3 regions of the Simplicispira sedimenti genome follow, and region 2 is predicted to be linked to each of the others. Evidence: predicted binding sites of a transcription regulator. Region 2 holds the regulator's gene; each other region holds the start of a gene.
What was found. Region 2 encodes NrdR, which represses ribonucleotide reductase genes. Its sites were predicted from a motif close to CACNANATNTNGTG; they were not measured.
Positions count from the first base shown of each region.

Region 1: MJ602_RS03575 (ribonucleoside-diphosphate reductase subunit alpha) is a predicted target of NrdR. The motif match lies at 4,608-4,621, and genes of this name have one in related genera.
Region 3: MJ602_RS01975 (ribonucleoside triphosphate reductase) is a predicted target of NrdR. The motif match lies at 3,800-3,813, and genes of this name have one in related genera.

Region 1 is NZ_JAKVIJ010000002.1:226,513-236,012, forward strand. It holds gene MJ602_RS03565 (histone) at 1-86, opposite strand, end outside; gene MJ602_RS03570 (ribonucleotide-diphosphate reductase subunit beta) at 257-1,456, opposite strand; gene MJ602_RS03575 (ribonucleoside-diphosphate reductase subunit alpha) at 1,587-4,445, opposite strand; gene ampD (1,6-anhydro-N-acetylmuramyl-L-alanine amidase AmpD) at 4,698-5,300, opposite strand; gene MJ602_RS03585 (sigma-54-dependent transcriptional regulator) at 5,281-6,777, opposite strand; gene MJ602_RS03590 (sensor histidine kinase) at 6,783-8,468, opposite strand; gene MJ602_RS03595 (PP0621 family protein) at 8,494-8,721, opposite strand; gene MJ602_RS03600 (cytochrome C assembly family protein) at 8,718-9,500, opposite strand, start outside.
Region 2 is NZ_JAKVIJ010000012.1:38,005-47,504, forward strand. It holds gene MJ602_RS13315 (alpha/beta fold hydrolase) at 1-470, opposite strand, end outside; gene MJ602_RS13320 (O-acetylhomoserine aminocarboxypropyltransferase) at 470-1,771, opposite strand; gene MJ602_RS13325 (CBS domain-containing protein) at 1,933-2,382, shown strand; gene aroC (chorismate synthase) at 2,559-3,656, shown strand; gene MJ602_RS13335 (DMT family transporter) at 3,676-4,563, opposite strand; gene nrdR (transcriptional regulator NrdR) at 4,721-5,170, opposite strand; gene glyA (serine hydroxymethyltransferase) at 5,196-6,440, opposite strand; ZMP/ZTP riboswitch at 6,478-6,631, opposite strand; gene MJ602_RS13350 (lytic transglycosylase domain-containing protein) at 6,681-7,544, opposite strand; gene MJ602_RS13355 (DUF748 domain-containing protein) at 8,262-9,500, shown strand, end outside.
Region 3 is NZ_JAKVIJ010000001.1:428,000-437,499, reverse strand. It holds gene MJ602_RS01995 (YnfA family protein) at 1-41, shown strand, start outside; gene cadR (Cd(II)/Pb(II)-responsive transcriptional regulator) at 57-539, shown strand; gene MJ602_RS01985 (anaerobic ribonucleoside-triphosphate reductase activating protein) at 806-1,480, opposite strand; gene nrdD (anaerobic ribonucleoside-triphosphate reductase) at 1,477-1,659, opposite strand; gene MJ602_RS01975 (ribonucleoside triphosphate reductase) at 1,761-3,785, opposite strand; gene MJ602_RS01970 (bifunctional diguanylate cyclase/phosphodiesterase) at 3,986-7,342, opposite strand; gene MJ602_RS01965 (hemerythrin domain-containing protein) at 7,584-8,012, opposite strand; gene MJ602_RS01960 (nitric-oxide reductase large subunit) at 8,064-9,500, opposite strand, start outside.

The DNA of each region.
Region 1 (9,500 bases), on a different contig from region 2:
GCTGGGGCAGCAGCCTTCTTGGCCGGTGCAGCTTTCTTCGCAGGGGCGGCGGCCTTCTTGGCGGCCGGTTTCTTCGCAGTTGCCATCATTTTCTCCTTGGGTCATTGGATTGAGAGCACTTCAGGTCTGCGCAAGACCCGAAGCGATCCATGGCGTTGGGGACCCTCCCATCTCCATGAATGCAGTAACGCTCCGCAGTACGGCCTGGGGTGGGCCGTGGTGTGCGGGGCGTGGTGTGTTGTGGCATGGCGCTGTGTCAATCCCAGGAGAGTGCGCCGCCCGATTGGTACTCGATCACGCGGGTTTCGAAGAAGTTGCGTTCCTTCTTCAGGTCGATCATTTCGCTCATCCACGGGAACGGGTTTTCCTCGTGGGGGAAGAGTGCCTCCAGTCCGATCTGCTGGGCACGGCGATTGGCGATGTAACGCAGGTAGCCTTTGAACATCGATGCGTTCATGCCGAGCACGCCCCGGGGCATGGTGTCCTCGGCGTATCGGTATTCCAGATCGACGGCCTGCGCGAACAAGGCCTTGATCTCTTCCTTGAAATGCGCTGTCCACAGGTGTGGGTTCTCCAGCTTGATCTGGTTGATCAGATCGATGCCGAAGTTGCAGTGCATGGACTCGTCGCGCAGGATGTATTGGTACTGCTCGGCGGCCCCGGTCATCTTGTTCTGACGGCCCAGGGCGAGGATCTGGGTGAAGCCGACGTAGAAGAACAGCCCTTCCATCAGGCAGGCAAAGACGATCAGGCTCTTGAGCAGCTTCTGGTCGTTGTCGGGTGTGCCGGTGTGGAAGGCCGGGTCCATGATGGTGTCGATGAACGGCACCAGGAATTCGTCCTTGTCGCGGATGGACGGGACCTCATGGTAGGCATTGAAGATCTCGCCCTCGTCCAGCCCCAGAGACTCGACGATGTACTGATAGGCATGCGTGTGGATGGCTTCTTCGAAGGCCTGGCGCAACAGGAACTGGCGGCACTCCGGAGCTGTGATGTGGCGGTAGGTGCCGAGCACGATGTTGTTGGCCGCCAGCGAGTCTGCTGTGACGAAGAAACCGAGGTTGCGCTTGACGATGCGCCGCTCATCTTCGGTCAGGCCCTGGGGGTTCTTCCACAGCGCGATATCGCGCGACATGTTGACCTCTTGCGGCATCCAGTGATTGGCGCAAGTGGCGAGGTACTTCTCCCAGGCCCACTGGTACTTGAAGGGCACCAACTGGTTGACATCGGTCTTGCCGTTGATGATGCGCTTGTCGGCGGCCTGGATGCGGTGTGTGCCCGATGCTCTGGATTCGGGAGCGGTGCGGGCAGGGGCCACGGTGCTTGCAGCGGTGCGGTCGGTTTGTGCTGCAGTGGCGGATGGAGGCGGTGGCGTGTCCACCACGCGGTGTTGTTGCAGACCAGCGTATGCGGTTTTTGCCAATGCGGAGGTGACTTCTTCGTCCCAGGTCAACATGGTTTTTCCAGTGCGTGAATTATGGAAGCAGCGCTGCAAAAAGAAAAGCACGCTTGCGTTGCGCTGCGCGGATTTGTTGCGTCAAAACACACGCAAGGCGATGCAGAGATCGCGTCTTGCGTGTGTGCGATCACTGACAGGCTTCGCAGGAGGGATCGTCGATGGCGCACATGCGCACATCACTGGCAGGCAGGTCGCCATGGCCCGTGCTCGTGGAAGATGCACTGGCCGTCAGGGCCTGCGCATCCATATCGGTGGAGACGGCGTTGAGCTGTCGCTTGTTCACGGTGCTCATCTCCACATGGCTGGCACTCTGCGTGCGCAGGTAGTAGGTGGTCTTGAGCCCACGCAGCCACGCCAGTCGGTACAGCGCATCGAGCTTCTTGCCGGAGGCGCCGGCCATGTAGATGTTCAGGCTCTGAGCCTGATCGATCCATTTCTGGCGCCGCGCGGCGGCTTCCACCAACCAGCTTGGATCGATCTCGAAGGCCGTTGCATAGAGCCCCTTGATCTCCTGCGGAACGCGGTCGATCGGCAGCAAGGAACCATTGAAATGCTTGAGGTCCATGAGCATCACCTCGTCCCACAAACCCAGTGCCTTGAGCTCGCTCACCAGCGCTTGGTTGACCACGGTGAACTCGCCCGACAGGTTGGATTTCACCGACAGGTTGCCGAAGCAGGGTTCGATGGACGCATCCACGCCCACGATGTTGGAGATGGTGGCGGTCGGTGCAATCGCCACACAGTTGGAGTTGCGCATGCCGTCATGCCTGATCTTTTGGCGCAGTGCATCCCAGTTCAGTGTGGTGCTGCGGTCCACTTCCACATGGCCGCCACGTTCGCGTGCGAGCAGGTCGATGCTGTCGAGCGGGAGGATCCCCTGGTCCCACAGGGAGCCTTGGTAGCTGGAATAGCGCCCGCGCTCTGCTGCCAGGTCGGATGATGCCCAGTAGGCGTAGTAGCACAGCGCCTCCGTGGAATGGTCTGCGAAAACCACCGCCGCCTCGCTGGCGTAGGGGATGCGCAGTGCGTACAGCGCATCCTGAAACCCCATCAGGCCCAGCCCCACCGGGCGGTGGCGCAGGTTGGCATCGCGTGCTTTCTTCACGGCGTAGTAGTTGATGTCGATCACGTTGTCGAGCATGCGCATGGCCGTGCCCACCGTGCGCCGCAGCTTGTCATGGTCTATGCCGCCGTCCTTGATGTGGCGTGCCAGGTTGATGGAGCCCAGGTTGCACACAGCGGTTTCTTGGTCGCTGGTGTTGAGGGTGATTTCCGTGCACAGGTTGGACGAGTGCACCACCCCTGCGTGTTGCTGAGGCGAGCGCACGTTGCAGGCGTCCTTGAATGTGATCCATGGATGGCCTGTTTCGAACAGCATGGTCAGCATCTTGCGCCACAGGTCCGTGGCCTGCACGGTCTTGGTGGGGTGAATGTCGCCGCGCTGCGCCTTGTCTTCGTAGGCCAGATAGGCCGCCTCAAAATCGGTGCCATAGCGCTCGTGCAGGTCGGGCACGTCGGCAGGCGAAAACAGGGTCCAGGGGCCGTTTTCCAGCACACGTTTCATGAACAGATCCGGAATCCAGTGGGCCGTGTTCATGTCGTGCGTGCGGCGCCTGTCATCGCCCGTGTTTTTGCGCAGCTCCAGGAACTCTTCGATGTCCAGGTGCCAGGTCTCCAGGTAGGCGCACACCGCGCCCTTGCGTTTGCCGCCTTGGTTCACGGCCACGGCGGTGTCGTTGACGACCTTGAGGAAAGGCACCACGCCCTGGGACTGGCCGTTGGTTCCCTGGATATGGCTGCCCAGTGCGCGCACGCGCGTCCAGTCGTTGCCCAGACCACCTGCGTACTTGGACAGCAGGGCGTTCTCCTTGAGCGATTCGTAGATGCCGTCGAGCGTGTCGGGTACGGTGGTGAGATAGCAGCTCGACAGTTGCGAGCGCGGCGTACCGCTGTTGAACAGCGTGGGCGTGCTCGACATGAAGTCAAACGACGACAGCAGCTCATAGAACTCGATGGCGCGGGCCTCGCGGTCGATCTCGTTCAGTGCCAGTCCCATGGCCACGCGCATGAAGAAGGCCTGGGGCAGTTCAAAGCGCCGTTGCTGTACGTGCAGAAAGTAGCGGTCGTACAGGGTTTGCAGCCCCAGGTAGTCGAACTGCAGGTCGCGCGAGGGCACCAGTGCGGCCCCCAGGCGCTGCACATCGAACTGCAGCAGCCTTTCGTCCAACAGGCGGTGCTCTACACCCTTGCGCAGACCCTCGACAAACTGCTCGCCATAGTGGGGGGTGAGCTCGGCATGTGTTTGCTCATGTCCCAGAACTTCCCGGACGATGGAGTGCAGCAGCAGGCGTGCTGTCGCATAGGTGTAGCCGGGCTCCTTCTCGATCAGGGTGCGTGCGGCCAGGATGGCGGCCTTGTGCACGTCCTGCACGGCAATGCCGTCGTACAGATTGCGCAGCGTTTCCTGCACGATGGGCGCGGCCTGCACCGTCGCATCCAGGCCGGTACATGCCGACTCCACCAGCGCTCGCAGGCTGTGCACGTCCAGCGCGCGCCTTTGGGAGCCATCGGTCACATGCAGCACCGGCGTGGCGTCCTGAGGGGGCTGTGCCGTTCGCTGCCGCTCCTGTGCCCGTTGCTCGCGGTACAGCACATAGGCACGCGCCACTTCGTGGTGGCCGCCGCGCATCAGTCCCAGTTCCACCTGGTCCTGCACGTCCTCGATGTGGAAGGTGCCGCCATGGGGGCGCGAGCGCAGCAGGGCGCGGACCACGGTGTGGGTCAATGCCTCCACCGCATCACGCACACTGGCCGATACGGCGCCTTGGGTACCGTGCACTGCCAGGAAGGCTTTCATCATGGCCACAGCGATCTTGGGAGGCTCGAAAGGAACCACCGCACCATTGCGGCGAATGATCTGGTAGTGGGCCAGGCTCGACGTCCCGGGAACGGGTGGGGGCAAGGCGTGGGATGGCGGGGTCGCCATGGGCAGCGTGTGGGGTGCTGGTGCGGGGCTGGGCTGGGTGGTGGGCACGGTGTCCTCCAAAGGGTGGTCGAAACACGGACAAAGGGCAGCGCTGCTTGCGCTGCATGGTGTTTTGATAGCAGTCAATCAAACACCATAGGTAATGTTTTATTTGAAACAAAACACTATATGTAGTGTATCGGCGATCCGAAAAACGTGCAGCACCGTGCCTGGCTTGCCGGTGGCAGGCCAGGGGTCAAGGGGTGGGGGAGGTTACGGACTAAGCGTGGTGGCCGGGAAGCGTTCGGGCGCCCAGCCGAGCAGGCCTTGCAGGCGGGGCCAGTCAAAACCAGCGCCCGGGTCGGCCTTGCGGCCTGGGGCGATGTGCTCGTGGCCCGCCACATGGGCAATGGGGTAGCGCAGTGCCAGGTCCTTGCAAAGCTGCGCCAGGGCTGTGTACTGTGCAGGCTCGAAGTGCAGGCCTTCCAGGCCTTCGAGCTCAATGCCGACCGAGTCGTCGTTGCACTCCATACGGCCTCGGTAGCTGGAGCGCCCGGCGTGCCAGGCGCGCTGGTCGCAATCCACAAACTGCCACAGTGCGCCTTTACGGGTGATAAAGAAATGGGCCGATACCTGCAGGCCTCGGATGCCTTGGAAGTAGGGGTGCGCATCCCAGTCCAGGCGGCCCACGAACAGGTCGTGCACGGCGCGCCCGCCATACTCACCGGGCGGCAGGCTGATGGAATGCACCACAATCAGATCGATCAGGGCGCCCTCGGGCCGTGGGCCGCAATGGGGCGAAGACAGGGCCTTGGCGCCAGTGTGCCAGCCACCCTGCCAGGGCTGCGTATTGGGCTCAGTGCTCGCTGTCGGCATGCAGATCGTCCTGCGGGCCCTGGATGTTCAACCGTGCAATGCGGTAGCGGATCTGGCGCAGGCTGATGCCCAACTGGGCCGCAGTGGCCGTGCGGTTGAAATGGTTGGCGTGCAGTGCGCGCACCAGGATGTCCCGTTCCTGCTGGTCCAGCCAGGCCTGCAAGTCCTTGGGTAAGGGAAGGGCATGGGCAGCGTCGCTGCCGTTGGGTGCAGAGACTGCGGCCGCCGTGCTGTGGGGCGTGGATGCAGCAGAGGCCACTGCGTCTGCCGGGGCACTGGTGCAAGTGAAGGGCTCGACATGCAGTTCGTCACCTTCGCTCAGGGCCACCGCACGGTGCAGCAGGTTTTCCAGTTCACGCACGTTGCCTGGCAACGGGTAGCTGGCAATGGCGTCCAAGGCGGTGGATGTCAGCCTGGCCACAGGGCTGTGGGATTCGCGCGCAATGCGCTCCAACAGGGCCTGGCACAGCGCGGGCAGGTCTTCCTTGCGCTCGCGCAGCGGGGGAATGAAGATTTCGATGACGTTGAGCCGATAGTACAAGTCCTGCCGGAAACGCCCGGCCTGCACGGCGGCTGCCAGGTCGTGGTGCGTGGCGCTGAGGATGCGCACGTCCACCGTCTCCTCTTGTGTGGAGCCCAGCGGCCGCACGCTGCGCTCCTGGATGGCGCGCAGCAGCTTGGATTGCATGGACAGCGGCAGGTCGCCAATCTCGTCCAGGAACAGGGTGCCGCCCTGCGCTGCCTGGAAGTAGCCCACACGGTCGGCGGTTGCGCCAGTGTATGAACCCTTGCGGGCGCCAAAGAACTCGGCTTCCAGCAAATTTTCCGGAATGGCGCCGCAATTGACGGCCACCAGTGGCCCTGCAGCGCGTTGGCTGCTGGCGTGCAGGGCGCGCGCCACCAGCTCCTTGCCGGTGCCGGATTCGCCGCGGATGAGCACGGGGGCCATGCCACGGGCCACCTTGGCCACGCGTTGTTTGACGGTGCGCATGGCCTCGGATTCGCCTACCAGGCGGTCCAATGCCGGATTGCTGCCGGCAGCACACGCAAGGGCCTCGCTGCGTGCCACGGTCGCTCGCTGGCTGCGCGGTGCGGGCACGCCCTCGCCCCCCTGCACGGCAGAGGCCACGACGGAGCGGAACTGCTTCAGATCGACCGGCTTGGTGAGGTAGTCGAACGCGCCCGAGCGCAATGCCTCGACAGCGTTCTCTGCCGAGCCATAGGCTGTCATCACCACGCAGCGCTCAGGGCGCTGCTGGTCGCGCAAGGCGTGCAGCAGCTCCATGCCAAAACCGTCGGGCAGGCGCATGTCCGTGATGACCACGTCAAAGCGCTGGGTCTGCAGTTGCTCGTGGGCTTCCTGCAGCGTGGCTGCCGTGCTCACGTGGTAGCCCTCGCGCAGCAGGGTCAGCTCGTAGAGCGTGCGCAGGTCGGGCTCGTCATCGACCACAAGAATGGATGCGGCAGGGGCGTTCATGGGAATCAAACAACAACGGTGTCAAACAGCGACGCAGGCTCCTTCAGCCGCCCGGTCTTGCGGAAGCTTACCGTGAAGGCATTGCCCTGCATATCGCCACGCTGGGTGGTGCGCCCTGTCCGCTGGTAATCGATGGTGGCGCCATGGCGCTCGCACAGCTCTCTGCAGATGTACAGGCCCAGCCCGCTGGAGCGGCTCTCGGACGAGAAGAAGGGTTCGAACAGGTGGCGCTCGATCGACTGGTCCAGTGGCGCGCCATCGCTCCAGACCTGCACGCTGGCGCGGCCAGAGGCCGTCACGCGGGTGGACAATTGCAGGGAGTCTTCCTCGGGGCCCATGTAGCGCAGCGCGTTGTCCAGCAGGTTGAACAGCACGCGCCGCAGGTGCTCGGGATCGAACTCCACATGGATGTCTTGCGCACCCAGATGGAGTTGACCGCGCCGTCGCGCGGGGTCCTGGTCGCGCCAGTCATGCCAGACCTGCGCTACGGTGCCGTCCAGCGCAATGGTGGATGAGTTTGCGTGGCTGATCTGGTGCTTGACGCGTGCGATGTCCAGAATCTCCTCGGCAATGCGCGCCAGTCGGTCGGCGTTTTGCTGCACCATCTGGGTCAGGCGCTGATGCGTCGGATCTTTGAGGTCTTCCTCCAGGAGGGCGGTGGCCTGCACGATGGCGGCCAGCGGGTTGCGGATTTCATGGGCCACGGCAGCCGACATGCGCCCCATGGCGGCCAGCTTCTCGGTGCGCAGGCGGGCCTGCATCTCCCGCAGGTCGTGCAGAAACACCACGCACAGGCGCTCTTCTTCGGCGGTGGGGTGTTCCTGGTCGCTCGATGTCAGCCAGGTCTGCGCGTGCAGGCCCACGGGGCTCTGGCCCTCGGCCAGCAGGTTGACGTCGGCCACTTGCGATTGTCCCTGGCGGAAGCACCTGCGCGCCAGCAGCATCAGGGGGTGCCAGTAGCGGTTCTCCAGGAGGCTGAACGGCGGTTGCATATGGGCGGCACAGCCGAGAAGTGCCAGTGCGGCCGGGTTGGCCATGCGCACCGTGAACGCCTCGTCCACGACGAGCACGCCGTCGTTCAGGTTCTTGATCACCAGGCTGCTGACCTGTCCTTGCACCTGTGCCGCCATGCGGTTGGTGTGGGCCAGGCGCTGCTCGCGCACCAGGCGCGTGGCCAGCTGGTGCGTGAGAAAGGCCACGATGAAGTAGCCTGTTCCAGTGAGTGCCGCCTGGAGATAGTGTGGTGCAGCGTCGCCCCCGGCGGGGGTGGTGCTCATCCAGGTCGCCCAGCCCAGCAGCAGCAGCGTGGCCGCGGCCGTGGTGCCCAGCGCCAGGGTCAGGGTGCCCAGGACTGCCGCCATCAGGATGGGCATTCCGAACAGCGGCGTGAAATTCATGCCGCCGCTGTGCAATGTCTGCAAGGCTGCAACCACCGCCAGATCCACGCCGATGGTGGGCAACCAGTGCAAGCCCGCCTGGGGGCGCGGTGCCTGGCGCCGGGACATGACGCGCACCGCGATCGAGGACACCAGATAAGCCAGGCACAGTGCCACCATCCAGGACTCGGTGTTCTGGTTCAGCACCAGGCCTGTTGCCATGAACAGCAGCAGCGTCAGCGCCACCATCACCCGGCCGGTCAGAAATCCATGCCAGAGCCGCAGAAACGGGGCGTCTTCGGCACCTGGGGCCATGAGAGGCACCATGGCGGGCTGGGGCTCAGCGTGCATCGCGTTGCTGGTGCTCCGCGCAGCAATAGTGGCGCGCATCGATGGTGATCGCCTCGTCGCGGGGCAGGTGCACACCGCAATGGGCGCAGGCCACCATATCCTGCGGGGCGGCTGGAGGCGGGGGACTTGCTCTGTGTGTGGGGGGTGGGCTGCGCCTCTGCTGGCGCCACAAGGCATAGGCCAGCGCCAGCACACCCAGCAGTACCAGGTACTTCATGCGGCGCGCCCCAGGACTACTTCCAGCGCAAAGCGCGATCCCACATATGCCAGCAGCAGCAGCAGCGCACCCGCATACAGCACGCGCACGGCGCTGCGACCGCGCCAGCCAAAGCGTTTTCGACCAATCAGCAGCGCCGCAAAAGTCAGCCAGGACAGCACAGAGAACACGGCCTTGTGATCCCAGCGCCAGGCGCGGCCGTACAGTGCTTCGCTGAACAGCATGCCAGCGGCCAGGGTGGCGGTCAGCAGCACAAAACCCGCAGTGACGAAGCGAAACGTCAGGCGCTCCAGGGTGAGCAGAGGCATGCCGCTGTGGGGGTCTTCGGCCAGCCGGATGCGGCGTTCGGCGCGCGTCATCAAGGCCGCATGCACCACCGCGGCCGCCAGCAGACCATAGGCCGAGATGCCCAGTGCCAGGTGCAACGGCAGCCAGGCCGTGGCTGACAGGGGCAGCGCACTGCCCGGAAACACCAGTGCCAGCAGCACGGCCACGCTGCCCAGTGCCGCCAGCGCCCAGCGCGCCTGCAGCTGGGGAAACAACTGGCGTTCGATGGCATATACCGTGAGCACCAGCCACGCGGTGACGGACAGCGCCGACGCAAAACCGAAACGCGGGGTGGGCTCCAGCATGGCCCAGGCCAATGCGCTGCCGTGCAATACCCACGCCAGCCACAAGGCTGCACGCGCGCTGCCTGCCTGCAGCGATGCCGCCGCAAGCGCTGGCACGGCATAGGCCGCTGCCGCTGCCAGCCCGAGCCACAGACCCACGGGAGAGCT
Region 2 (9,500 bases):
GCGCACAGGGTGCTGCGCGAGAACACGTTGACCATGCGCAGTGCCTTCTCGGGCTCGTTCAGCGCGGCCTCGATGAGCGCGGGCGAGACCTTCATGGGGAAGGCCGTGCCCACCAGCACGAGGTGGCTCGCGCGCTCCTGCAGGCGCGCGGCGGCCTCCAGCGCGATCAGCGAGCCCCAGCTGTGGCCCACCAGCGCGGCGCGCGGTGCGCCCACGGCGTCGAGCAGGGCGATGATGAAGTCCGCCGCCTCCTCCACAGAAGCCGGCGCCGGGCCGGCGCTCTTGCAGTGGCCGGGCAGGTCCACGGCGAGCACGTTCCAGCCGTGGTGGGCGAGGTAGCGGCTCTGCATGGCCCAGACGCTGTGGTCGTTGAGCACACCATGGATCAGCACCACGGTGGGCTGCGCCGGGTCGAAGGGCTTGCCGCCGGTGTAGCAGAAGGTTGGATGGCCGTTGACGTCGATGAGCATCATGCACCTGCCTTTTCTGCGGCCTTGAGGGCGCGCTTGAGGTCGTCGATGAGGTCGTCCGGGTCTTCCAGGCCGATGGACAGGCGGATCGTGCCCTGCGTGATGCCCGCCTGGGCGAGCGCGTCGTCCGCCAGGCGGAAGTGCGTGGTGCTGGCGGGGTGGATCACCAGGCTGCGGCAGTCGCCCACGTTGGCCAAGTGGCTGAAGATCTTGAGCGTTTCGATGAACTTCTTGCCCTGTTCGCGCGTGCCCTTGAGGTCGAAGCTGAACACCGAGCCCGCGCCGCGCGGCAGCAGCTTTTGTGCGAGCTGGTGGCTGGGGTGCGATTCGAGCAGCGGGTGGCCCACGCGCTCGACGAAGGGCTGGCTGGCCAGGAACTCCACCACCTTCTCGGTGTTGCGCATGTGCTGCTGCATGCGCAGCGGCAGGGTCTCGATGCCCTGCAGGATGAGCCAGGCGGTGTGCGGGCTCATGCAGGCGCCGAAATCGCGCAGGCCCTCGCGGCGCGCGCGCAGCAGGAAGGCGCCCACGGTCGATTCCTCGCTGAACACCATGCCGTGAAAGCCGTCGTAGGGCTGCGTCATCTCGGCAAAGCGCCCCGAGCCCTCCCAGTCGAACTGGCCGCTGTCCACCACCACGCCGCCGATCACCGTGCCGTGGCCGCTGAGGAACTTGGTGGCCGAGTGGTACACCAGGTCCGCGCCGTGCTCGAAGGGCTTCATCAGCCAGGGCGTGGTGAAGGTCGAATCCACCAGCAGCGGAATGCCGTGCTCGTGTGCGATGGCGCTGACGGTGGGGATGTCGAGCACGTCCAGGCCGGGGTTGCCCACGGTCTCGCCGAAGAACAGCTTGGTATTGGGCCGGATGGCGGCGCGCCAGGCGTCGATGTCGCCAGGCTTGACAAAGGTGGTTTCGATGCCGAAGCGGCGCAGCGTGTAGTGCAGCAGGTTCTGCGAGCCGCCATAGAGCGCGGTGCTGGCCACGATGTGCGAGCCCGCGCCCATCAGCGTGCAGATGGCCAGGTGCAGCGCTGCCTGGCCGCTGGCCACCGCAATGGCGCCCGCGCCGCCTTCGAGCGCGGCCATGCGCTGCTCGAACACGGCGTTGGTGGGGTTGCTGATGCGCGAATAGACGTGCCCGCCGCGCTCCATGTTGAACAGAGCAGCCGCGTGGTCGCTCGAATCGAACACGAACGAGGTCGTCAGGTGGATGGGCACGGCGCGCGCGCCCGTGGCGGGGTCGGGGGTGGCGCCTGCGTGCAGGGCCAGGGTATCAAAGCCGGGATCGGCGTAACCAGGCATGGACTTGTCTCCAGAAAAGGGCTGGGCAGCCAGGGCGTGGGGCAATTGGATGATGACACGCCCTACTGATGGCTGCGCATTTGTGGGCTATATTTGACCACTCAACGTACCGCGATTCTGGCGCCCGCGTGACGCGGCGCCCTTCACGAAGGCAGCACCCCATGAAAGTCAGCGACATTCTGCGCGTCAAGGGCAACACCCTTTTTACCGTTCACCCCGATGAACCCCTGGCACGTGCCGCCGAGGCCATGGCCGAGAAGGACATCGGCTCGCTCGTGGTCATGGAGTTGGGCGATCTGGTGGGCATGCTGACCTTTCGCGAGGTGATACAGGCCCTGGTCAAGCACAACGGCAGCGTGGGCACCATGCTTGTGCGCTCTGCCATGGACGACCACCCGCTCACCTGCACCATGGAAACCGACATGGACGAGGTGCGCCGCATGATGCTGGACCGCCACGCGCGCTACATGCCGGTGATGGACAAGCGCATGCTCATGGGCGTGATCAGCTTCTACGACGTGGCCAAGGCCGTGGTGGACAGCCAGAACTTCGAGAACAAGATGCTCAAGGCCTATATCCGCGATTGGCCGGAAGAGAAGACAACCCCCTGAGTCGCCTTCGGCGCCTTCCCCCTTCTCTCGCATTGCTGCGCCATGCGGGAAGGGGGACGCCACCAGCGCGGCGGGGCGGCCCTTGCGCGGTGGCTCTGGCCAAGAGTCGCGCCCGATGCAAGCGTCGGTGGCTCTTTCCCATTGCAGTGGGTGGCCGTCTGGGATAATCCGGTGCCATGAGCGGCAACACCTTCGGCACCCTTTTCTGCGTCACCAACTTTGGTGAATCCCACGGCCCGGCCATTGGCTGCGTGATCGATGGCTGCCCGCCCGGCATGCTGCTGTCCGAGGCCGATATTCAGTTTGACCTAGACCGCCGCCGCCCCGGCACCAGCCGCCATGTCACGCAACGCAACGAGCCCGACGCCGTGGAGATCCTCTCGGGTGTGTACGAGGGCCGCACCACCGGCACGCCGATCGGGCTCTTGATCCGCAATACCGACCAGCGCAGCAAGGACTACGGCGACATCCTGCGCACCTTCCGCCCCGGCCATGCCGATTACACCTACTGGCACAAGTACGGCCTGCGCGACCCGCGCGGCGGCGGGCGCTCGTCGGCGCGCCTGACGGCGCCCACCGTCGCGGCCGGCGCCGTGGCCAAGAAGTGGCTGGCTGAAAAGTTTGGCACGCAGTTTCGCGCCTGCATGACGCAGTTGGGCGAGCTGGTCATCCCGTTCGAGAGCTGGGAGCATGTGCCGCACAACCCTTTCTTTGCCCCTGTGGCCGATGTGCAGCGCTACGAGGACTACATGGACCAGCTGCGCAAGGCGCACGACTCCTGTGGCGCGCGCATCCGCGTGCAGGCCACGGGTGTGCCCGTGGGCCTGGGCGAGCCGCTGTTCGACAAGCTCGATGCTGATATTGCTTACGCCATGATGGGCCTGAACGCCGTCAAGGGCGTGGAGATCGGTGCGGGTTTTGCCAGCGTGGCCCAGCGCGGCACCACGCACGGCGATGCGCTCACGCCTGAGGGCTTTGCCAACAACAACGCGGGTGGTGTGCTCGGCGGCATCAGCACCGGGCAGGACATTGAGGTGAGCATTGCCATCAAGCCCACCAGTTCCATCCTGAGCCCGCGCGAGTCCATCGACATCCACGGCCAGAGTACCGAGGTGGTCACCAAGGGCCGCCACGACCCCTGCGTGGGCATCCGCGCCGCGCCCATCGCCGAGGCGCTGCTGGCGCTGGTGCTCATGGACCACGCGCTGCGCCACCGTGCGCAGTGTGGTGACGTGGTGCAGGCGGTGCCGCCCATTCCCGCCGCGCGCCCCTGACGACGGCAGGACGGCGCGGTCAGCGCGGACGCAGGAACGCCAGCAGGCGCAGCGGGTTGAAGCCGGTCACCAGCGTGGTGGCCAGCAGCACCAGCGCGCCGCCCCACAGCATGCCTGGGCCCAGGGCCTCGTCCAGGAAGAGGCTGCCCCAGGCCACGCCGAACAGCGGGATCATGAATGCCGAACTCATCGCCGCTACGGGCGAGATCTGGCTCAGCACGCGCAAATTGAGCCAGTAGGCCAGGCCGGAGGTCACCACCCCCATCACCGCCACGGCCAGCAGGGCAGGCAGGGTGAACCGGGCCTGCGGCCAGTCCCACACGGCGCCCGGCACCAGCAGCACCAGCGCGGCGGCGTGGATGCCTGCCGCAATGGCCAGCGGGCTGATACGCTGGGTGGCGCGCTTCATCCAGGGGGTGCACACGCCGTAGCAGGCGGCTGCGGACATGCAGGCCAGCGCCGCCAGCAGCAGCGTGGGCGAGGGCTCCACCGGCCCCAGCCGCACGATCAAGGCCACGCCGGCAAAACCGCACGCGCAGCCCAGCCACTTGCGCAGCGAGAGCGTGTCCTCCTTCATCCAGGCCGAGGCCAGCACGCCAAAGGGCACCACCATGGTGTTGAGCAGCGCGCTGTAGCCCGCGGGCAGGTGCAGGGCGGCATAGGCGTAAAGCAGGAAGGGCAGGGCGACGGTCAGCGTGCCCAGGCCTGCCAGTTCACGCCAGTGGCGCCAGGGCCAGGGCTCGCGTGTGGCGCGCATGATGGCCACCAGGGTGAGCGTGGCCAGCCCGATGCGCAGCGCCGCAGCCACATGGGGCCCCAGCGCCGGGCTGGCGATGCGAATGAACAGAAAGGAAGCGCCCCACAGGGCGGATAGCAGCACAAGCTGCAACAGATGGCGGGTTCTCACGGCAGTGCCATTGTGCCGGGGCGGGGCCAGAGGCGCCGTGCTGTACGCGACAGCATTTTGATAAAAAATGCTTGTAACGCCCGTCCATCAAGCGCGAGTAGCTATAAAAATAGTAGCAAATGATGAAAGGAGCACGGGCGTGCCTGCCGCCACGGGATCACTGGCGCACTTCGTCCACCAGGGTCTTGAATTCGTCGATGTCCTCGAAGCTGCGGTACACACTGGCGTAGCGGATGTAGGCCACCTTGTCGAGCTTCTTGAGTTCGCGCATGACCAACTCGCCGATCCGGCTGGAGGGCACTTCGCGCTGGCCGAGGTTGAGGAGTTGCTCCTCGATGCGCTCGATGGCCGAGTCCACCTGTGCTGTGCTCACCGGGCGCTTGCGCAGCGCAATGCTGAACGAGCCCATGAGCTTGGGGCGTGCGTATTCGGTGCGTCGACCGTCCTTCTTGACCACGCTGGGGAAGCTGACCTCGGGCCGCTCGTAGGTGGTAAAGCGCTTTTCGCAGGTGGCGCAGCGGCGCCTGCGCCGGATGAAATCCCCGTCCTCGGACACCCGGGTCTCGACGACCTGTGTCTCGTGGTGGCTGCAGAACGGGCACTTCATGGGCGTGCAGGCGCGCGCGGCCGAATCAGCGGTAGACCGGGAAGCGGCTGGTCAGCGCGTTGACCTTGGCGCGCACGGCGGCGATGTTGGCTTCGTCGCGCGGGTTGTCCAGCACATCGGCAATCAGGTGGGCCGTGGCGCGGGCTTCTTCTTCCTTGAAGCCACGCGTGGTCATGGCGGGGGTGCCGATGCGCACGCCGCTGGTCACCATCGGCTTTTCCGGGTCGTTGGGGATGGCGTTCTTGTTGATGGTCATGTGGGCGGCGCCCAGCACGGCCTCGGCTTCCTTGCCCGTGATGCCCTTGGCGCGCAGGTCCACCAGCATGACGTGGCTTTGCGTGCCGCCGCTGACGATGCGCAGGCCGCGCTGGGTCAGCGTCTCGGCCACGACCTTGGCGTTCTTCACGACCTGTTCCTGGTAGGCCTTGAACTCGGGCGTGAGCGCTTCCTTGAAGGCCACGGCCTTGGCCGCGATCACGTGCATCAGCGGGCCGCCTTGCAGGCCGGGGAAGATGGCGCTGTTGATGGCCTTCTCGTGCTCGGCCTTCATCAGGATGATGCCGCCGCGCGGGCCGCGCAGGCTCTTGTGCGTGGTGGAGGTCACCACGTCGGCGTGGGGCACGGGGTTGGGGTACACACCGGCGGCGATCAGACCGGCGTAGTGGGCCATGTCCACCATGAAGATGGCGCCGATTTCCTTGGCGACCTTGGCAAAGCGCTCGAAATCGATGTGCAGGCTGTAGGCCGAGGCACCGGCCACGATCAGCTTGGGCTTGTGCTCACGCGCCTTGGCTTCCATCGCGTCGTAGTCGATTTCTTCCTTGGCGTTGAGGCCGTAGGAGACCACGTTGAACCACTTGCCCGACATGTTCAGCGGCATGCCGTGCGTGAGGTGGCCGCCTTCGGCCAGGCTCATGCCCATGATCGTATCGCCGGGCTTGAGGAAGGCCAGGAACACGGCCTCATTGGCGGAGGCGCCGCAATGCGGTTGCACGTTGGCGGCGTCGGCACCGAAGATCTTCTTCACGCGGTCGATGGCCAGTTGCTCGGCCACATCGACATACTCGCAGCCGCCGTAGTAGCGCTTGCCGGGGTAGCCCTCGGCGTACTTGTTGGTCAGCTGCGTGCCCTGGGCCCACATGACGGCAGGCGAGGCGTAGTTTTCGCTGGCGATGAGTTCGATGTGCTCTTCCTGGCGCTTGTTTTCGGCCTGGATGGCGGCAAAGAGTTCGGGGTCGGTTTGTTCGACGAGGATGTTGCGGTCGTACATGGTGTTGGCAGTCCTATGAACTTGTGTCCCTTGAAACAAGGGCTGCCCAGGCGAACGGCGGAACGCGCAACAGCGGTCGCTGGCCGCGCGGTACGCTCCCCGGTGGTTCACAGGAGGTTGCCCCTGCAGTTTTCCACGTCAGCGGCAGGCCCGGTGGGGGTCTGCGCCTATCGCCAGTTGCGTACCTTGCGAGTGTAACCGGAGCGCTGTTGGGCCGCCCAAAAGATCGCAAACAGGTTCTTACAGATCCGTGGCAGACAGCAAGGCCACTTTCTCGCCCAGACTGCTGGCGCCTGGTGCTGGGGATGCTGCAGCCGGGGCCGTCTTGGCAGGGGCCTGGGTGGCCAGTGTGGGCGGTGCCACGGCTTGTGTGGGCGGCACGGCCCGGCCCGTGGATGCGACCTGGCGCAGGCGGTAGTGTTCGGCCAGGACCTTTTCGGCGTAGCCGCCATCGTTCTGGGGGTCGGTGGCTCCGACGTAATAGGCCAGCCCACCCTGGACCGATCCGGCACGCGTGATGCAGTCCTGCAATACCTTCACGCCCACACGCAGATTCGTCACCGGATCGAAGGCGGCCAGGTGACCGCCCAGGGCTTCGTATTTGTCGGTGTGCACGCGCGTCATCACCTGCATCAGTCCTTGGGCGCCGACGGGGCTCTGGGCGAATGGGTTGAAACGTGACTCAATGGCCATCACGGCCAGGATCAGCGTCGGGTCGAGCTTGGCACGGGTGCCAATCTCGTAGGCCTCGGCCACCAGCAAGCCCAAGGGCTCCGGCGCCACGCGGTATTTTTTGCTGAGCCAGTAGGCCACACGGGCCTGCTCCTGGGGCAGCTCCTTGGGGTTGACGGCCAGGGTTCGTTCGCTGGGTTCCTGCAAGTCATCTGCCGGAACGACCAATGATTCTTGGCGGGCCTGCAACCAGTCCATCAACTGCGCCTCGCCGGCCTGGCGCAAATCGGGCCGGGCGGTCAAGGTGATCGCGATGATGGCGACGGCCACGCCCAGAAGAGCAAAGCCGCTGTGGGTGATGTGCAGAAACCCCTGTGCCAGGGTGGCAGCCAAGGAACGAAGCCCGGAGACCAAGTTGTTTGTCGCTGTCATAGCTTTCCTTTCTGGTGCGAACGCCATGCTGTGGTGGCCAGAGGCCATTCATGGGCACAAGGTTTCGCCTGGATTGGTACGCCATCAAGTCCGGGCCATGGATATGGGGAAGGGCCCTGGAACTGACTTTGCCGATGTCGGCAGCGGTTCGGGTTACTACTGATGTTTCAGAAGCTGGCGGATTCTAGGAGGGCATTAAATGCCTAGTCAATACTAACAAATTGAAATTTAAGACATATAAATTCTTAAAAAGCTGTCAAAAATCACAGATTTGGACCGATTTCTCCTATGAGCGGGGCCGATACAGGTGCTGGTGTGCTGAATGGGGTGGAGTGCTGCATCCAATTTCAATCGATGGGCATTCCGTGATTGACGGTCTGATTTGTGCTGGGGCGCGTTCTTTGATAAGGTGTGCTTGCCTCTTCGATGAAGGCATCGCCGAACGAAGCAAAGCCCGCTGCCAGTGCATGCAGTGCCAGCGCAGACAGAGTGCCGAGCTTCCAAGGCAACCCCCTGGGGGCAATCCCTTGCCCCCCGCGGTACGGACCACATTCCTCCGTACCGCAAACCGATGGCAAAGACCGTTGTGTCAGCCGTCAAGCCCGGATGGGTGGCGCATGGCGCCGCTCCTCCGGGCTTTCTTGTTTCAACCGGTTGCCGAGGCAGCGCCAAAGTCTGCTCCAATCGCGCCATCGTCTTGCCGTGCCAACGGACCCCATGAAGCGTTCCCTGACCTTGCCATTTGTCCGTTTGTTGTCGTCTTCCCAAGGGAATGCCTGGCGGCGCAGGCTCCAGATGGCCGCCGGGGCGCTGTTGCTGGTTTTGCTGGCGCTCTGGTTGGCGGTGCCGCCGCTGGTTCATGCCCGTGCGCAGCAGGCATTGAGCGACCTGCTGGGGCGCCAGGTGACCATGGGTCGCTTGCAGTTCCTGCCCTGGTCGCTGGAGATCACCCTGCAGGATCTGAGTGTGGCGGGTCGGGACGGTGCCGCGCCGCAATTGCAGGTGGCGCGCATCCATGTGGATCTGGAGATGCAGTCCTTGCTGCGCAGGGCGCCGGTGATCGATGCGCTGGAGGTGGATGCCCCCATCCTGCGTGTCACCCAGCTCGCACCTGGGCAGACCGATCTCGACGATGTGGTGCACAGGTTGAACCAGCCTGGGCCTGAGGGGGCTCAGCCCCAGGGCTTTGCCCTCTACAACATTGCCTTGCAAGGGGGCTCGGTCGATTTTGAGGACCGTACCGTGGGGCAAACCCATGAGGTGCGGGACATTACCTTTTCGCTCCCCTTCTTGAGCAACCTGAGTGCACAGCGTGCCGTCAAGGTACAGCCCAGGCTGGCCTTGCGCATCGGGAACAGTGTGTTCGATTCGGCGGCGCAGGCCATGCCCTTCGTGGAAAGCCATCGGACCGACGCCGTGCTGCGGTTCGACGGACTGGATCTGGCGCCCTACAAGAACTATCTTCCTGCAGGCCTGCCCTTGACCCTCGCTTCAGGCACCTTGGATGCGGACTTGCGCATTGCTTTTGAGCAAAAGCCCCGGCCCATGGTCCAAATCAGTGGGGCGCTGGGCCTGAAGAAGCTGAGTTTGCACGACAGTCAACAGCATGAACGGCTGTCCTTGGACGCCCTGCAGGTGCAGGTGGCGGATTTCCAGCCCTTGCTGCGCATGCTGCGTGTGGATTCCGTGGTGCTGACCGCGCCCCAGGCGCACCTGCGCCGCAATCGCGCTGGTCAGTGGGATTGGGGGACTCAGACCGCGCTGGCCTTGCCCCCGCCATCGGCAGGCAAGGTGCAGCAGGCTGAGCCAGCGGCTGGTGGATGGAAGCTGTCCCTGGGCCGGTTTGCCGCACAGGGTGGATCGCTGCGATGGGAGGACGACAGTGTCCCGGGTGGCGCAAGACTGGCAGTGCAGGATCTGGTGCTGCAGGCGTCAGCCCTGTCCTTTCCAGCCACG
Region 3 (9,500 bases), on a different contig from region 2:
GCATGGCGATCATTGCCCTGCAGCCCAGGGCAGCAAGCTGAGGAAAGGACACGGGCATGAAGATCGGTGAACTGGCGCTGGCGGCGCAGACCCAAGTCGAGACCATCCGCTACTACGAGCGCGAAGGCCTGCTGCCGCAGGCGCCGCGCAGCGAAGGCAACTACCGCATCTACGGGCCTGAGCATGTCGAGCGGCTGGCCTTCGTGCGCCACTGCCGGTCGCTGGACATGACGCTGGACGAGATCCGTGTGCTGCTGCGGTTCAAGGACGAACCGCAAGCGGAATGTGGGGAGGTCAACGTGCTGCTCGATGAGCACATCGGTCATGTCGCCAAGCGCATCCGCGAACTTCGGCAGCTGGAGAAGCAATTGAAAAAGCTTCGGGACCAGTGCACCGGCGTTCGTGAGGCGGCAAAGTGCGGCATCCTGAACGAACTGGTGCAGGCGTCGTCAGCGACGAGCATCAGGTCGGCAAGCCCTCATGTGTCAGGGGCCCATGGCAACCGCGGGCGTCGCGCTAACAGCTCGACGCCTGAATGACCGCTCTACTACAGCACCAACGGCTCCTGAGGGTCGAGAGGACCCGTTCACACACGTTGGAAGCCGCCATTCCCGGAAGTCTCACAAGTCTCCTCCCGCCAAGTGACCGGTTCAAGTGGTAGACCGGTCTCTTGCGGTACTGACCGATGAAATCTCTGCTGTGGCACTTTGAACATGGCACGACGCCGAAGTCGAGCGGCAGCAACCAGCCTTGAACAGTCGCTCGCACTCGCTTGCCCGAGGGCGGTTGTCGGAAACCTGCCCTCTCACCCCCGCCGCACCACAAACCCCACAAACCGCGCCCCCAGCCGCTCCACCTGCCCGGCCGTCAAGGCCCACGCGGAAGCGCCCGGCGCCCGGCATTCCTGTAGCGTCCAGTGGGCCACGCCCGCATCGGCCAGCGTGTCGGCCAGGGCGAACAGGTCGTCCACGCTGAACAGGCCCGCGTGCCAGGTGGTGCGGCACTCGTAAGCCACGCCGCTGGCGAGCAGGTGGCGCAGCGATGCAAAGGCTTTGGCGCCGCTGCCGGGGGTGCGGGTGATGGCGTCGTAGGCGTGCAGCGGGCCTTTGATGTCCAGGCCCACCCAATCGAGCAGGGACAGCAGCGCCTGCAGGCGCTCGGGGTACATGCCGCCGGTGTGCAGCGCGGTTTGAAAGCCCAGGGCGCGCACTTGCGCCAGCGCGGCGGGCAAGGCGGCTTGCAGGGTGGGTTCGCCGCCGGAGAAGACGACGCCGTCGAGCAGGCCCTGGCGGCTTTGCAAGAAGGCCAGCACCTCAGGCCAGGGCACGGTGGCGGGGGTGGTGGCGTCCAGCAGTTCGGGGTTGTGGCAGTAGCCGCAGCGCCAGGGGCAGCCCTGGCCATAGAGCACGGCGGCCAAGCGGCCGGGGAAGTCGATGGTGGTGAGCGGCGTGATGCCGCCGATGCGCAGGGGGTTGCTCACTTTTCAGCAAAGAACTGGCGCTCGTTGTGTTCGCCTTGTTTTCCGATGTTGAAGCTGGCCACCGGGCGGTGGTAGCCCATCACGCGGGTCCAGACTTCGCAGGGCTGGCGCTCGGCGTCGGTGAGTTGCACGTCGGCGGCGGTGGCCAGGGCGGTGTGTTCGGTGGTGGTGTGGTGCATGCTGATCTCCTTGGGGTGGTTGAAAATGCTATTGAGTTGATAGCTGCCTGCGCTTATCCAACAAGCGCAAGGTGCCTTTTTCGCTTGAAGTTTTATCGCCCTCAGGCAGCCAGGCGCTCGCGCTTGGCCTGCAGGCGCTCTTCGTCGCATTTCGGGCAGAACGGGTGTTCGCCCTCCAGGTAGCCGTGCGTGGGGCAGATGGAGAAGGTGGGCGTGATGGTGATGTAGGGCAGGCGAAAGCGCGTGAGTGCGCGGCGCACCAGTTCGCGGCAGGCGGCGCCGCTGGAGACGCGCTCGCCCATGTACAGGTGCAGCACGGTGCCGCCGGTGTATTTGGTTTGCAGTTCTTCCTGGCGCGCCAGGGCTTCGAAGGGGTCATCCGTCCAGCCCACGGGCAGTTGCGAGGAGTTGGTGTAGTACGGCTGGCTGGCGGTGCCTGCCTGGGCGATGGCGGGCCAGCGCTTTTTGTCTTCTTTGGCAAAACGGTAGGTGGTGCCTTCGGCGGGCGTGGCTTCCAGGTTGTAGAGATGGCCGGTTTCTTCCTGGATCTGCACGATGCGCGCGCGCACATGGTCCAGCAGGCGCACGGCAAACTGGTGGCCCTGGGGGCTGGTGATGTCGTGTGCGTCGCCGGTGAAGTTGCGCACCATTTCGTTGATGCCGTTGACGCCCAGGGTGCTGAAGTGGTTGCGCAGCGTGCCCAGGTAGCGCTTGGTGTAGGGGAACAGGCCCTGGTCCATGAGCCGCTGGATGAGCTTGCGCTTGACCTCCAGGCTTTGCTTGCCCAGCTCCAGCAGGCGGTCCAGCGCGGCGTACATGCCGGCCTCGTCGCCCGCATATTGGTAGCCCAGGCGCGCGCAGTTGATGGTGACCACGCCCACGCTGCCCGTTTGCTCGGCGCTGCCAAACAGGCCGTTGCCGCGCTTGAGCAGCTCGCGCAAATCCAGCTGCAGGCGGCAGCACATGGAGCGCACCATGTTCGGCTCCAGCTCGGAGTTCACAAAGTTCTGGAAGTACGGCAGACCGTATTTGGCCGTCATCTCGAACAGGGCGGCGGCGTTCTCGCTCTCCCACGGAAAATCTTTGGTGATGTTGTACGTGGGGATGGGGAAGGTGAACACGCGCCCCTTGGCGTCGCCCGTGGTCATGACGTCGATGTAGGCGCGGTTGATGAGGTCCATCTCGGCCTGCAGCTCGCCGTAGCAGAACGGCATTTCCACGCCACCGATCACGGGCACCTGCTCGCGCAAATCCTCGGGGCAGGTCCAGTCGAAGGTGAGGTTGGTGAACGGCGTTTGCGTGCCCCAGCGTGATGGCACGTTGAGGTTGTAGATCAGCTCCTGGATGCACTGGCGCACAGCGGCGTAGTCCATGCCGTCCTTGCGCACAAAGGGCGCCATGTAGGTGTCGAAGGATGAAAACGCCTGCGCGCCCGCCCATTCGTTCTGCAGCGTGCCCAAAAAGTTGACGATCTGCCCCACGGCGGAGCTCATGTGCTTGGGCGGGCCTGCCTCGACCTTGCCGGGCACGCCGTTGAGCCCCTCGTGCAAGAGCGTGCGCAGCGACCAGCCCGCGCAGTAGCCGCTGAGCATGTCGAGGTCGTGGATGTGGATGTCGCCATTGCGGTGCGCCTCGCCAATCTCGGGCGCATACACGTGCGAGAGCCAGTAGTTGGCCGTGACCTTGCCCGCCACGTTGAGGATGAGCCCACCGAGCGAGTAGCCCTGGTTGGCGTTGGCGTTCACGCGCCAGTCGGCGCGCGTGAGGTATTCGTTGATGGAGCTTTCCACGTCCACCAGCGTCTGCTTGTCGGCACGCAGTTGGGCGCGGCGGTCGCGGTAGGCGATGTAGGCGCGGGCGGTGTGCAGGTGGTTGGCGGCAATCAGCGTGTGCTCCACCACGTCCTGGATTTGCTCGATGCTGGGCGCCTGGCCGTGAAAGCGGTGGATCAGCACCTTGCCGACCTGAGCGGCCAGCAACTGCGCCTCGTCCGCCCCGAATTCGCCCGTGGCGGCCCCGGCGCGCTCGATGGCCGAGCGGATCTTGCGCGCGTCGAACGCGGCACGTTCGCCGCTGCGCTTGAGGACCTCGCGGGGCAAGGTGGCGGTGGTGGTGAGAGGAGTCATAGCGGCCCTTTGAACACTACATTTAGTGCGCATGATAGCCATCAAACACCATAGGTAGTTTGATCAGGCACAAACCGGGGGGCCGCAGCGTTGCGGGTAGGCGGCGGGGGCATGCAGCGGCAGAGCGCCAGGAAATTGGGGTGTTTTTAGCCTCCAGCGCCCGCAAGTAGGGCGCAAGCAGCTATCAAAAACAGAGCGCCCTAGGCTGCGCTGTGGCTGGCCTGCTGGGCGGCTTGCCGGGCAAAGGCCTCGAAGGCCTCGGGCTCCAGCGGTCGGCTGTACCAGTAGCCCTGGATTTCGCCGCAGCCCAGGTCCTGCAGCAGGCGGGCCTGCTCGGCCGTTTCCACGCCCTCGGCCAGCGTGGCCATGTGCAGGCTCTGCGCCATGCGGACGATGGCCGTCACGATGGCCTGGTCGCTGGTCTGGTCGGCCAGCTCGCGCACGAACGACTGGTCGATCTTGAGCTTGTCGATGGCGTAGCGCTTGAGGTAGCTCATGGACGAGTAGCCGGTGCCGAAATCGTCCAGCGCCACGCGCAAGCCCGCCTCGTGCAGGCGCCGCAGGGTGGTTTCGGCCTGCTCGGGGTATTTCAGGGCCACGGCCTCGGTCAGCTCCACCTCCAGGCGTTGGGGCGATACATCCAGGCGGTGCAGCACCTGCAGCAGCTCGTCCACGAACTGGGGGCGCGCAAACTGCGCGGCCGACACGTTCACGGCCACCACGATGGGCGGCAGGCCCGCCGCATCCCAGGCGCGCACCTGGCGCGCCGCGGCCTCGATCACCCAGAAGTCGATGGCCAGGATGGCACCGCTCTGCTCGGCAATCGGGATGAACTCGGCCGGCGACACCGGCCCCCATTGCGGGTGGTGCCAGCGCAGCAGAGCCTCGGCCCCCACCAGCGCGCCGCTGCCCATCGCACGCTGCGGCTGGTACACCAGGCGCAGCTCGCCACGGTGCGCCGCTTCCTTGATGCTGGCGGCAATCTCCAGCGAGCGCTGGGTGTGCGCCTGCATCTCGGGCGCAAAGAAGCGCAGGCCGTTGCGCCCGTCCTGCTTGACGCGGTACATGGCCACCTCGGCGGCCGACTCCAGGGCGCTGGTGGTCTTGGCGTCGTCGGGATAGACGGCAATGCCCACCGACGCGCTCATCGACACCGCATGGCCGTGCACCTGCAGCGTGGTCTGCAACTGCGCCAGCGCCTCCTGCGCGATCAGCGCCACGGTGGCCTGGTCGGCGCCCGGCACGATGGCGGCAAAGCTGTCGCCCGAGTAGCGGGCCAGAGCGATGTGCGGCTCCAGGCTGGCACGCAGGCGGCTGGCCAGGGCCACCAGCAGCTCGTCACCCGCTGCGTGGCCCAGGGACTCGTTGACCAGCTTGAAGTTGTCCAGATCGAACCACAGCAGCGACACGCGCCCATGGCTGGCGCCCGCCCTTTCTAGGGCCTGGGTGAGCCGCTCGTCAAACGCCTTCTTGTTGAGCAGGCCGGTCAGCGTGTCGTTGTTGGACAGCGCCTGGATGCGCTCCTGGGCTTCGCGCTGCAGGGTGATGTCTTCCTTGTGCGCGACGTAGTGCGTGGCCTCGCCAAAGGCGTTGCGGATGGGATAGAGCGAGGCGCGCTCGGTGTAGAGCTGCCCGTTCTTGCGGCGGTTGATGAATTCACCCTCCCAGGGCAGGCCACTGCGCAGCTTGGCCCACATGTCTTCGTAGGTGGAGCGCGGCGTCTGGTCCGACTGCAGGATGCGGGGGTTGCGCCCCAGCACCTCGGCAGCGCTGTAGCCGCTGCTTTCGCTGAAGGCCTGGTTCACGTAAATGATCTGGGCCTGGCTGTCGGTGATGACGACGGTGTGGGGGCTTTGGCCCAGCGCTTCGGACAGGCGGTGGATCACGGCCTCCTGGCGGCGCTGGAGGGTGTGTTTCCAGATGGCTTCGGCCAGGATCTGCAGCGCCTGCACCTCCGGGGTGCCATAGTCGGTCGCCTTGCCCGCCGCACCCAACAGCATGCGCACCTTGCCGCCCTCGACCACCGGCAGGCTGATGAGCCGCCGCAGCCCGCCCTGGCTCGGCGCCGTGCCGGTCTGCGGGGCTGGCTCCAGGCTGTTGAGCACCACGGCGCGCCGCTCGTGCAGGGCACGGGCCCACAGGCCCGCCTGTTCGGCGGCAAGCGCGCACCCCGTGGCCTCCCCCGAACAAACCGCCTGGGTGGTGGTGCGCTGGTCGTCCTGCACGAAGTGGATACCTGCCAGGGTGCTGCCCGTCAGGCTGCGGGCATGGTCGGCCCCCCGGTGCAGAAACGTGGCCTCGTCTTCCAGCACATCGTGCTGCTGCAGGTCCAACAGCGCCGCGTTCAGGTGGGCCTCGAAGCGGATGCGCTCTTCCTTTTCGACCGTGGCGGTGATGTCGCGCGCCAGCAGCAGGTAGGTGTCTGCGCGCCCTCCGGGGGCCGACTTGCGGGCCACGGCCAATTCGAAGTGGTACGGCCCATCTGGCCGGTCGAGCGTGATGCGGCTGCCACGGCTGGTGCCCTGGCGCTCGGCCTCTTCCAGCGCTGCCATACATTGGGCGGCCGCCTGCGGGGGCAGCACGGTATCGAGCCGGCGGCCAATGAGGTCGGACGGGGGTGCCACCAGTTGGCTTGAGTCCTGGACATGAACCGCCAGGTACACGCCCTGACGGTCCACTTCGAACAACAGGTCGGGCAGGGTGCTGAGCGTGGCACGCTGGCCCGCCTCGGAGGCCTGCAGATCCTGGTAGGGCCTTTGCACCGTTTCGACAAACAGGCCCCGGTACAGAAAGCCGTAGGCCAACACTTTGTAGAGGTGGCCCGCGATGTTGTACACATCGTTGACGTTGGCGTAGAGCGTGAAGAAGTACTCGCTCATGGCCATGGTGAACGAGGCCAGCGCCAGCCGCTCGACGCCGGATTCGCGGGCGTCGCGCAGGCGCAGCAGGAACCCGGCCCCGGCCACAACGTAAAGCGCGATCAGCGTGTACTCAAAATTCACCTTGAAGGGTGTCAGCCCCAACCCTGGCAGGAAGGTGCGTGGCACCCACTGCGGCTGCGCCAGCAGCACGTAATGCACGGCTCCCACGAGCAGCAGCACACCCAGCAAGCCCGCATAGCGCGATGGCGGCCCTGCCGCCAGGCTCCAGCGCCGGGGCCAGAAGGCGGCACAGAGCAAGGCCACAGCAGCGAACGAGCGCGCCGCCAGCCAGAAATTGATGGCTTTTTCCGGGCCGCTGGGCGTCACATAGTCCGGCATGCCCGCGTAGGACAGGCTGTGGCTCAGGTCCAGCAGGCCCACGCCCAGCAGGCCCAGGCCCAACACCAGGGCGCGGCCGTTGGCGCGGTATTTCTGCGTGACCCAGGAGATGCCGAACACCATGCCCACCATGGCGATGGCCACCACCTCCATGGCCGTGTGCAGCGGCACATAGCCGGCCACACCCCGCGCCGCGTCCGGCGCCGGAAACACCTTCACCAACCCCAGGCTGCCCAGAAGCAGCAGGAACCAAAGCATCGACTGGCGGAACTTGGCGCGGTGGGCGGGGTGGATCATCTCCAGGGGCCTGTGGGTGAGACGTTCCGCCGCGCTGTGGGCACGCGGGGCGAGAAAACTTTGTTACACCTCGGGCCATTATAGGAACGCTCCTGTGGCGTACCTGACACGGTGCGGCGCCCCAAAAAAAGGAGCCGGCGCAAGGCCGGCTCAATACCAAGGGAGATCAGAAAATTGGATGAATATTCGGCTGTGGCGCTTATGGATAAAGCGCTAATAGCTATGAATTGAATAGCATTTGTCAGGCCACGGCGGCCAGTTCTTCGGCTTCGATGCGCGGGTAGAAGTCACGGTTTTCGCGCTGCATGCGCTCGTGCACCATGCGCAGCACGCGGTTGGCGTCGTCGCGGAAGCCCTGCTCGTCGCGGCGCACGCTCTCGGGCAGATTCCAGCGCCGGGCAAAGGCCTCGTAGGCCTGGGCGATCGGCCCCATGTCGCGCTGGTACTGCTGGCCCAGGCGCGCCAGCTCGGGGTTGTGGCCGCGCTGCAGCGCCGGGTACAGCGCCTGGTCTTCCACGGCCAGGTGCAGCTTGATGGTGGAGCTCATGCTGACGATGAGCCTTGCAATCTCGGTGGCGTTGTGCGCCACCCCAGCCTGCGCCAGACGCCGCAGGGCAGCGATGTTGCCCAGGATGTCCACGTGCTGGTGTTTGAACTTGTCGATGTTCATGGAATGCTCCGAAGAAGACTGGCCGGGAACCCACGGCTCCCGGCCGGGGGATCAGCGCTGTGCGCCGGCCAGGCTGGCGCCCGTGGGGGCCGCCGGGGCGCGCGTGCCAAACACACCGCTCACCACCTGCCAGGCCACCGCAAGGGCGCCGACGATGAAGACCATGTCACCAAAGGTGCGCACCCAGCGCAGCGTTTCCAGGAAGGGCTGCTGCAGGAATTCCTCGCTGCGCGCGTACCACAGGCCGTGCGTGACGCTGGCGTGGAACTGGAACAGGCCGATGGGCAGCAGGCTGGTGAACATCATCAGCACCAGGCCCGCGTTGAGCCACCAGAAGCCGGTCTTCATGAGGCGCTCGTTGAACACCAGCTCCGGGCGGATGTAGCGCAGCACCAGCAGCGTGAAGCCCAGCGCCAGGAAGCCGTACACCCCAAACAATGCGGCGTGCGCGTGCACCGGCGTGGTGTTGAGGCCCTGGATGTAGTAGAGCGAGATCGGCGGGTTGATCATGAAGCCGAAGACGCCCGCGCCCAGCATGTTCCAGAAGGCCACGGCGATGAAGCACATCAGCGGCCATTGGAGGTTGGCCATCCAGGGGGCCTTGTTCTTCAGGCGCCAGTGCTCCCAGGCCTCGTGGCCCAGCACGACCAGCGGCACCACTTCGAGCGCGCTGAAGGCGGCGCCCACGGCCATCACCGGCGTGGTGGTGCCGCTGAAGTACAGGTGGTGGAAGGTGCCCGGAATGCCGCCCAGCATGAACAGCGAGGCCGAGGCCAGGCTGGCCGTGGTGGCCATGCGGTAGGACACCAGGCCCAGGGTCGAGAAGATGAAGGCCAGCGCCGTGGTGGCAAAGACTTCGAAGAAGCCCTCCACCCACAGGTGCACCACCCACCAGCGCCAGTACTCCATCACCGACAGGTGCGTGCGCTCGCCATAGAACAGGCCCGAGCCGTAGAACAGGCCGATGGCCACGATGGAGAAGGTCAGCAGCGCCAGCAGGTTCTTGTCCTGGCCGCTGGGCGCGAGCAATGCGGGGAACACGCCGCGCGCCATCAGCACCAGCCAGAAGGCGATGCCGGCGAACTTGCCGATCTGCCACAGGCGGCCCAGGTCCACGTATTCATAGCCCTGGTGGCCGAGCCAGAAGTTCCACTCGGGCGGCATGATCTGCGCAATGGCCAGGTAGTTGCCGATGAACGAGCCCGCCACCACCACGAACAGCGCCCAGAACAACACATCGACGCCGAGCTTCTGGTACTTGGGGTCCTTGCCGCCGTTGATGAGCGGCGCCAGGAACAGGCCCGCGGCGAGGAAGCCGGTGGCGATCCAGAACAGCGCGCTCTGGATGTGCCAGGTGCGCACCAGCGCGTAGGGGAACCACTGCGACACGTCGATGCCGTAGAACTGCTGGCCTTCCACCGTGTAGTGCGCGGTGAAGCCGCCCAGCATGACCTGGAAGATGAACAGCGCCACCACCAGCACCAGGTA